DNA from 3 places in the Pantoea sp. X-Soil-ISGK-275 genome. Region 3 is predicted to be linked to each of the others. Evidence: predicted binding sites of a transcription regulator. Region 3 holds the regulator's gene; each other region holds the start of a gene.
What was found. The regulator CRP, encoded in region 3, controls carbon source genes, mostly activating them, when cyclic AMP is high. The targets are predictions, from matches to a motif close to ATGTGANNNNNNTCACAT.

Region 1 (3,282 bases), 1.9 Mb from region 3:
TAATTAAGAAACCAAGCAGGGTTTTAAAGGTGCCTTCCACCACCTTGCCCGCCGATTTTTTTTGCAGTAGCAGACCAATCAGGGCAATAAAGGCGATCAATATTGATGCCTGCCCCAATAAGTCTTTTACCAGGAAGTCGATCACACTATTCATGATTAGCAACCTTTAAGTTACGTTCTTTCATAAACGCCACGATTTTCTCTTCAATTTCCGCTTTGTCGGTTAGCTTATTGAGAATAATCACCCGTTTGATCTGTTCCGGGCTGGCATCGGCATTTAACACATCAGCAAAGGCTTTCTGAGTTAAAATCATGTCGGATTTAAAGGCGTTAGCTTCAGAAATGGTGGTGTGATCGATATCAGCATCAATTTCGAGTTTCTTTAATACTGACTTGGCGCTCATCTCAATCGCAAAGCTTGAACCCAAACCACATCCACAGACACATAATATTTTCAGCATGGCTATTTCCTCACAGAATTTGCAGTTGTTTAGCGAGTTTATAATGATGCCCTTCCGTATCGACCAGGCGTTTTTTCATGCTTATTAAATCAATCGGAATCGGTCGATTACTGCCATTAATAATCACCGCTTTGTTGCGCATTCCCGACTGAATACAACGCGCGACTTCACTGGCCATAATGGTGCCCTGATAAATCTCTTCACAGGTAGGATCGCCATTACGCAGGCCATAACCGATAATTGTTTTACGAATACGCACACCAATTAACGGTTCAATTTGTTTAATTAACGTATCGATAGCGCCCTGAAAGCCCGGCGAATATTCTCGGGTGTAGCCTTCTGAGCACAAAATAATGACGCTGTTCTGCGCCGCCAGCCGCTGCGTGATGCGCTCGGCCAGCTCTTGTGGTGCAATCTGGCATTCCGGGATCAGCGCGAAATCCGCATTGGATTTGATCGCCGACTGCAAGGTTAATTCCCCGCAATAACCGCCCAGCAGTTCCACCATAAACACACGACCGGTTAAGGCGCGGCCGGTATTGCGTAATTTCGCCACCTCTTTTAAAACCTGCTCGCAGGCGGTGGAGAAACCGATGCTGTAATCACTGCCAAACACATCGTTATCGATGGTCATGCCGACGCCAAAACAATTGACGCCAAATTCACTTAGCGTATGCAGGAATTGTAATGAGCCATCGCCGCCCGCCATAATTAATACATCGATACGCAACGACTTAAGGTGTTTGGCGATGGTTTCATATTCCGGACGAATTAATTTTCTGCTGGTTCGTCCCGATTGCATTACCGGAATAGCGGCGATGGCGTAATCCACTAAATCGCGCTGGGATATTTCCTGGTGATTGTTTTCCAGCAATCCCGGAATGCCACCGTTAAATAACACCATTTCCGCCTGGGTTAAGCGCGATATTTGATACACAAAGTTATTAATCCCGGTGACATCGCCACCACTGATCACCATGCCAATTCTCATTGTCATCATCCTTTATGCTGTGCGTCTGGAATTCATTCTTCCGATTAACGACATTGTTATTTGCAACGAATGTCACAGTTTTGCGATGAATTCCCCGAGTGAGATCATTGACAGCATCCCATTCAGGCTAAATTCTGTGATGTAAATCACACGCCACTTTTCACCTTAAATCATTAATAACAAATAAAATCATAGGTTTATATTTATTTTGCGTAATAAAACCGGTGGCTTAAATAAACACCTTACTCGCTGTTTTTCTTTCGATCTATTTTGTGATTTCCCGCGCATTTTTATCGGTTCATGAGGCTTATTCCGTATCAGATAAAGGGATAATGATTACGTGCGTTATTTATGCGTCAGGTCCAGTGAAGGATTGACTCAATGCCGATGCACTTGTCCAATACCGTGGCAGATAAAAATAAAGAAGAGAAAAGTGAGCATGCAGAAGGATATGTTGCGTCAGTTAGCAGAGGTGGTTGGCGAGAAACAGGTATTAACCCATGCGGATGATAAAGCCTGGTACATAAAGGGGTTCCGCGTCGGACGCGGTGAAGCGCTGGCGGTGGCGTTACCGCAAACGCTGTTGCAGCTGTGGCAGACGCTGCAGGTTTGCGTGGCGCACGATGCCATTGTGCTGATGCAGGCGTCGAATACCGGCGTTACCGGCGGCTCAACGCCCGACGGCAATGATTATGACCGCGATATTGTGATCATCAGTACCCGCCAGCTCAAAGGCGTGCAGGTGATTGATCAGGCGCGTCAGGTGATTGCTTTCCCTGGTACCACCTTGACCGAACTGGAGCACACCTTGCAGCCGCTGGGTCGTGAGCCGCACTCGGTGATTGGCTCGTCCTGCATCGGCGCGTCGGTGGTCGGCGGCATCTGCAATAATTCCGGTGGCTCGCTGATTCGGCGCGGCCCCGCTTTCACTGAAAAATCCCTGTTCGCCCGCATTCACAACGATGGGCGTTTAGAGATGGTCAACCATCTCGGCATCGAGTTGGGCGACACACCTGAAGTGATGCTGGAAAACCTGACGCAGCAACGGTATCAAACCGGTGAGCAACCCGACTGGCAGGGAAAAATCTGGGCGGATGATTATGCCGACCGACTGCGAGATGTGGCCGCAGATTCCCCTGCACGCTTCAATGGCGATTTGCGTTACCTGCACGACAGCTCAGGCAGCGCCGGTAAAGTGGTGGTGTTCGCCGTGCGCTTGCCGACCTTTGAAGCCAGCACCGGCAGCGATACTTTCTACATCGGCACTAACGATGAGAGCGTGCTGGTGGCGCTGCGCCGTTTCCTGTTAACCAGGATGAGCGAGCTGCCGCTGCAGGCGGAATATATCCATCGCAACGCCTTCGATTTAACCGTGCGCTACGCCAAACATATGTATCTGGCGATACGCAAACTGGGTCCGCAGGCCATTCCGCAGATGATGGCAAATAAAGCTAAATGGGATGTGCGCGTCAGCCACCTGAAATTCCTGCCGCGCAATTTTGTTGATCGGGTGCTGCAATTCTTCAACCAGCTGACGCCGAGCTTTATCGCACCGCGCATCATGGATTACCGCAGCGAGTATCAACATCATCTGATGATCAAAGTGGAGTCGCCGCAAACCGCTGAATTACTAAGCTTGTTACAGCAGTTCTTTGCTGAGCAGCAAGGCGGCTTTTTCCTCTGCAATGCGCGTGAAGCGGCGGATGCATTTTTAGTGCGTTTCGGCGTCGGCGGCTGCACCATTTCCTACTGCGATGCGCTGGGCTACAACCCTAATGAACGGCTGGTGGCGTTTGACGTGGCGCTGCGCCGCAATGATGACGCGTGGCG
Region 2 (3,282 bases), 3.6 Mb from region 3:
GTTGAGCAGGAACGTTTGGGCCTCGATGTGCTGGTGCACGGAGAAGCAGAACGTAACGACATGGTGGAATACTTCGGCGAGAACCTCGACGGCTTCGTGTTCACCCAAAACGGCTGGGTTCAGAGCTACGGTTCACGCTGCGTTAAACCCCCGATCATCATCGGCGACGTGAGCCGTCCACAAGCCATCACCGTTGAGTGGGCGAAGTACGCGCAGTCGCTGACCGACAAGCCGGTGAAAGGCATGCTGACCGGTCCGGTAACGATTCTCTGCTGGTCATTCCCGCGTGAAGATGTGAGCCGTGAAACCATCGCCAAACAGATTGCGCTGGCGCTGCGTGATGAAGTGGAAGATCTGGAAAAAGCCGGGATCGGCATTATTCAGATCGATGAACCGGCACTGCGCGAAGGTCTGCCGCTGCATCAGTCCGATTGGGCCGCGTATTTGACCTGGGCGGTGGATGCATTCCGTCTCAATGCCGCCGTGGCGCAGGATGACACCCAGATTCACACCCACATGTGTTATTGCGAGTTCAATGACATTATGGATTCGATTGCCGCGCTGGATGCGGACGTCATCACCATCGAAACCTCACGTTCCGATATGGATCTGCTGGATACCTTCAAGGAGTTCGACTATCCCAACGAAATCGGTCCGGGCGTGTATGACATTCACTCACCGAACGTGCCGAGCGTGGAGTGGATGGAAGAGTTGCTGCGCAAAGCGGCGCAGAGCATTCCGGAAGCGCGTTTGTGGGTGAATCCAGATTGTGGCCTGAAAACCCGGGGCTGGACGGAAACCCGTCAGGCATTGGCGAATATGGTCAAAGCGGCGCAAAACCTGCGGGGTGAAACGGCTTAGTCGCGGTAAATGAGATGGGGGCGCAGAGGCGCCCCTTTTTATTAGGCGTTCGGCGCCACGCCATGCTGCGCGAACCACGCCAGCATGCGTTGCCAGCCATCTTTGGCGGAATCGGCGTGATAGCTGGCACGATAATCCGCGTTGAAAGCATGTCCGGCATCCGGATACACCACGATCTCTGCCTTGGCATTGGCGGCGTGCAGCGCCTGACGCATCTTATCAATGCTTTCCAGTGGGATGCTCTCATCCTGACCACCGTAAAGACCCAGCACCGGCGCATTTAAATCGACCGCAACATCAATCGGATGCTTCTGCTGCTTCAACGTCTTTTCACCGTCTAAGCGGCCATACCACGCCACCGCTGCGCGGACCTGGGGATTGTGCGCGGCAAACAGCCAGCTAATGCGTCCGCCCCAGCAGAAACCGGTAATCGCCAGACGACGGATATCACCATCGTGGCGCGTGGCCCAGTTGGCCACATGATCGAGATCGGACAACACCTGCGAATCTGGAACTTTGCTCACTAGCTCTTTGAACAGCGTGGGAATATCGTTGTAATCGTTGGGATCGCCTTCACGAAAATAGAGTTCGGGCGCGATCGCCAGATAACCTTCCAGCGCCAGACGGCGGCAGACATCGCGGATATGCTCGTGCACGCCGAAAATCTCCTGCACCACCAACACCACCGGCAAGGTGCCTTGATACTCTTTTGGTCGGGCATAATAAGCAGGCAGATTTTCGCCCTGGCTTGGAACCGAGGTCTCGCCAGCATGAATGGCGTCGCTGCTGGTAATAATGGTGCTGCTTGCGGTGGGCTGAACGGCCGGTGCAAAGCCGCCGGGTGCCGTTTTTTGTGCCATATTGTCTTCGGTTTTCATTGTTCTCTCCGTGCTAGCAAATGCGCAATCACGTAACTATAGCCTGGCGAAGTAAAGCAAGGCTGGCGTAAGGTGCAGAGGGATTTTTTTCACGTGTGCTGCTTCTCTATTAACATTGCCACCAACACTTACGCAGCACCGCTTGTAGCAATTCAGAATTGCACAGCGCTAATGCGTGATGTAAGTCACATAATGTTTTTCTTATAATGTAATTTTCATTATCGATGGTGAATTGAGTCACATATTTATGCCTCCTGCTGACGTAGAGTGGCGCGTACATCCCCAATTATCAGGAGTCTGTTATGGCCCAGTCTGACGTTTTCCACCTTGGCATCACCAAAGCTGATTTGAAAGGAGCCACGTTGGCCATCGTGCCTGGCGATCCTGAGCGCGTGAAGAAAATCGCCGCGCTGATGGACAATCCACAGCATCTGGCTTCACACCGTGAATTCACTACCTATCTGGCCGAAGTGGATGGCAAACCGGTTGTGGTGTGCTCCACCGGTATCGGCGGACCTTCAACGTCGATTGCGGTTGAAGAGCTGGCCCAGCTTGGCGTGCGCACTTTCCTGCGCGTTGGCACTACCGGCGCTATCCAGCCGCATATTAATGTGGGCGATGTGCTGGTCACCACCGCATCGGTGCGTCTCGACGGCGCCAGCCTGCACTTTGCGCCGATGGAATTCCCGGCCGTAGCTGATTTCACCTGCACCACCGCGCTGGTGGCAGCCGCAGAGGCGTGCGGTGCGAAAACCCACATCGGTATTACCGCCTCATCTGACACCTTCTATCCTGGTCAGGAACGGTACGATACCTTCTCCGGCCGCGTGGTGAATCGCTTCCAGGGTTCAATGGAAGAGTGGCAGCAAATGGGCGTCCTTAACTATGAGATGGAATCCGCTACACTGTTAACCATGTGCGCCAGTCAGGGACTGCGTGCCGGCATGGTGGCGGGCGTCATCGTGAACCGTACGCAAAAAGAGATCCCGGATGCCGCAACCATGAAACAGACCGAAAGTGATGCGGTGAAAATTGTGGTTGAAGCCGCGCGTCGCTTAATTTAGTGCGCCAGTCAGGGATGAATTCGAGACCAGGCTTATAAGGATTTCAGCTATTTCCTGATTAGAATGCGCGCAATTTCAGCAGCTACTGAGAAATTTCTTATGCGCAAAATGGTTTCTGTCTCACGTCCCAATTTCATGAATAATCCCGCTACTGCACAATCACGCGTTGAAGGTGCAGCAGCGAGATTTCGCCAGGCGATGGCGGCGAATAACTATCCTCTTGCGCGTCAGTGCTGTGAAGAAGTGCTGCGCGTCTTACCCAATCATATGCAGGTGCTGAGCGACTACGCGTTAACCCTGATGCGTGTGGGCGAGCACAAAAAATCCTATAAAATTTACCAGAAGATCTATCAAGCTCCGGCCGCGCAACGCGCGCAGGCGTCGGAAACATGGCTGGATGGATTAACGGAAGTGTGTGGCTGGCTGAATAAAGAGGATGAGGTGGCGCGTTACGGCCTCGAATCACTGCAGAATTCCGA
Region 3 (3,282 bases):
GATGCTGGCGCGCAATTTTCTCCAACGCGCCGAGCTGTTTCTCCATATGAAAACGGTCTGGCAGCTGATGGTAGAGAATTGCATCCGCCAGCACGCGCAGTCGCGCCGAGATGATTTTGGCGTTCCAGCGAATCACCGCTTCGGCGTGGCTCTCTTCAACCAGCTTCTGCACCTCTTCCGGCTGATGCAAACTCACCGAGATGTGTTCCTGTAAATCCAGCGCCACCTGGAAAGCGCGCGTCAGGCGTTTGTGGCTGTTATCGCGACTGGCCGACAGCATATGCATTTGCTGGTAGCAGGTGGTGATGAGATCGACCGCCTTTTGCTGACGTGCCAGCAACGGTGGCAGCGCTTTTTCCGGATCGGTCAGCTGCGTCAGTAAGGTGTATTTGGCATCGCAGTAATCCGCCAGCTCGCGGAACAGCAGGCTGAGCGACTCGCGCATCGGCTGCTCTTTCCACAGCCAGAACCAGAACCAGTTGAATAAGCCGTACCACAGCGTGCCGCCAATGTAGAGCAGCGGCGGCACCCACATCGGCATGCGTCCAACCAGGCTGAGCGTGAAAATAGCGGCAATCAAAGTCGCGGGCAGCAATCGTGCATGCAGCGGGCCGATTTCGCCGGTCACGCCAATCAGCAGCGGCAACGCCAGCAAAATCAGCGGCAGCGGAACCTGATAAGCGGTGAGGATTTGCATCAGGAAACTGCCGGTGGCAAACAGCGAACCCCCCACAATCAGGCGTTTGAAGAAGCGTTTGTGCGGCGTATCCAGACCCGCCATGTTGCAGCAGGCCGGCACTAACGAGAACAGCAGCCCTTTTTGCAGATCGCCAAACAGCCAGCCGAGAGCCACAGGCAGGCACAGCACCAGCGTTTGCCGCAGCGCATAGTTAACTTCGGGATGATAGATGATTCGACGCCACATCAGCTCATCGCAAATAGAAACGGCGCGATGTTGCCATCACGCCGTGGGTGAGAAGAAATTAGCGGGTGCCGTAAACGACGATGGTTTTACCGTGTGCAGAGATCAGGTTCTGATCTTCCAGCATTTTCAGGATACGACCCACGGTTTCGCGTGAGCAGCCCACGATCTGACCAATCTCCTGACGGGTGATTTTGATTTGCATCCCGTCTGGGTGAGTCATCGCATCTGGCTGTTTGGCCAGATTTAGCAGCGTTTGCGCGATACGTCCGGTGACATCGAGGAAGGCAAGGTTGCCCACTTTCTCAGATGTCACTTGCAGACGACGCGCCATTTGCGACGAAAGTCGCATTAAAATATCCGGGTTTACCTGAATCAGCTGACGGAATTTTTTGTATGAAATTTCAGCCACTTCGCAGGCAGACTTCGCACGTACCCAGGCACTACGTTCCTGGCCTTCTTCGAAAAGACCGAGTTCGCCGATGAAATCTCCCTGATTGAGGTAGGAGAGAATCATCTCTTTGCCTTCTTCATCTTTAATCAGTACCGCTACGGAACCTTTTACGATGTAGTACAGCGTTTCCGCTTTCTCACCCTGATGGATGAGCGTGCTTTTGGATGGATATTTGTGAATATGGCAATGGGACAGGAACCATTCGAGTGTAGGGTCTGTTTGCGGTTTGCCGAGAACCATTCGCTATTATCCTCTGTTGTAATCGTGCCCAAAACACAGGGGGCATTTTTCCCTGTCAGGCGGTTTAATCGTCGAGCGTTTCCAGTAAAGGAAAAATTATTCCGGGTGGACTCTTAAGCTACGCTTTTGATTCTTCCGGCCTTCGTCTGTGATGACGAAAATATTTTCAGCACTGTTTGTAGCACAGCTTTTGCGAGCTGTCTTGTGTTGTCTCGCTTCAGCACAAGGGGGATTACTCTGGATTGCTGTTTGTCAGGTGAAAGCGTACTCTGGCGGCAAAACCGCCGCTTCAGGAGAGAGAATAATGCAGGCACGAGTGAAATGGGTGGAAGGTCTTACCTTTCTCGGAGAATCCTCATCTGGCCATCAGGTATTAATGGACGGTAATTCCGGTGATAAAGCGCCAAGTCCAATGGAGATGGTGCTGATGGCCGCGGGCGGCTGTAGCGCCATTGATGTGGTGTCGATCCTGCAAAAAGGGCGCAGCAATGTGGCGGATTGCGAAGTGAAACTCACCTCAGAACGCCGTGAAGAAGCGCCACGCATTTTTACCACCATCAACCTGCATTTTATCGTCAGCGGCAAAGCGTTGAGCGATAAAGCGGTTGCGCGCGCGGTTGACCTGTCAGCGGAAAAATATTGCTCGGTGGCGATCATGCTGGGTAAAGGCGTGGAAATTACCCACAGCTATGAGGTTGTCGAGTTGTAATCGGTCGAAGGGGAGGCATTCATGCCTCCCTTTTCACCGCCCGCACCAAACCTATTCAATCCGCTTCCCTTCAATCAGTCGCTGTACCAGCGGCAGCATAATCAGCTCCATCGCCAATCCCATTTTGCCGCCCGGCACCACCAGGGTATTGATGTGGGAAATAAACGATCCCTGAATCATCGCCAGCAGATAGGGGAACGCGATGCCTTCCAGGCCACGGAAATGAATCACCACGAAGCTTTCGTCGAGCGAGGGAATTTCGCGGGCGGCAAACGGGTTTGAGGTATCAACGGTCGGCACGCGCTGGAAGTTAATGTGGGTGCGCGAGAACTGCGGCGTGATGAAGTTAATGTAATCCTCCATCGAACGTACCACCGAATCCATTACTGCTTCGCGTGAATGGCCGCGCTCGCCGGTGTCACGCACCAGCTTCTGAATCCACTCAAGGTTAACAATCGGCACCACACCAACCAGCAGATCGACATGCTCCGCCACATTTTGCTGCTGCGTAACCACGCCGCCGTGCAAGCCTTCATAAAACAGCACATCGGTGTTTTCCGGCAGCGGCTGCCACGGCGTGAACGTGCCCGGCACCTGATTCCACGGCACCGCTTCATCGTAGGTGTGCAGATATTTGCGTGATTCGCCGAGGCCGGTTTGACCGTAATGTTTGAACGTCTGCTCCAGTAGGCCGAAATCATTGGCTTCCGGGCCGAAGTAGCTGATGTGGCGACCGAGATCGCGTGCTTTGCGGATCGCCATGTCCATTTCCGGACGCGTGAAGCGATGGAAACTGTCGCCTTCGAGTTCCGCCGCATGCAGGTTCAGCTGCTGGAAAATCTTACGGAAGGCGAGGCTGGTGGTGGTGGTTCCGGCGCCGCTGGAACCGGTGACGGCAATAATTGGATGCCTGGCTGACATAACAGAGCTCCCTGTGAAGTCCGGCGATGAGCATTG

Region 1: a site for CRP is predicted at 1,587-1,604, ahead of AC6I8A_RS09295 (6-phosphofructokinase). Genes of this name have one in related genera too.
Region 2: a site for CRP is predicted at 1,913-1,930, ahead of udp (uridine phosphorylase). Genes of this name have one in related genera too.

What each region holds. Positions count from the first base shown of each region.
Region 1 is NZ_AP035976.1:1,990,667-1,993,948, reverse strand. It holds gene AC6I8A_RS09305 (PTS sugar transporter subunit IIC) at 1-154, opposite strand, end outside; gene AC6I8A_RS09300 (PTS sugar transporter subunit IIB) at 147-461, opposite strand; gene AC6I8A_RS09295 (6-phosphofructokinase) at 472-1,452, opposite strand; gene dld (D-lactate dehydrogenase) at 1,892-3,282, shown strand, end outside.
Region 2 is NZ_AP035976.1:236,853-240,134, forward strand. It holds gene metE (5-methyltetrahydropteroyltriglutamate--homocysteine S-methyltransferase) at 1-861, shown strand, start outside; gene AC6I8A_RS01060 (dienelactone hydrolase family protein) at 903-1,739, opposite strand; gene udp (uridine phosphorylase) at 2,042-2,803, shown strand; gene AC6I8A_RS01070 (tetratricopeptide repeat protein) at 2,903-3,282, shown strand, end outside.
Region 3 is NZ_AP035976.1:3,850,516-3,853,797, reverse strand. It holds gene AC6I8A_RS17965 (YccS/YhfK family putative transporter) at 1-925, opposite strand, end outside; gene crp (cAMP-activated global transcriptional regulator CRP) at 984-1,616, opposite strand; gene AC6I8A_RS17955 (OsmC family protein) at 1,921-2,325, shown strand; gene AC6I8A_RS17950 (phosphoribulokinase) at 2,377-3,246, opposite strand.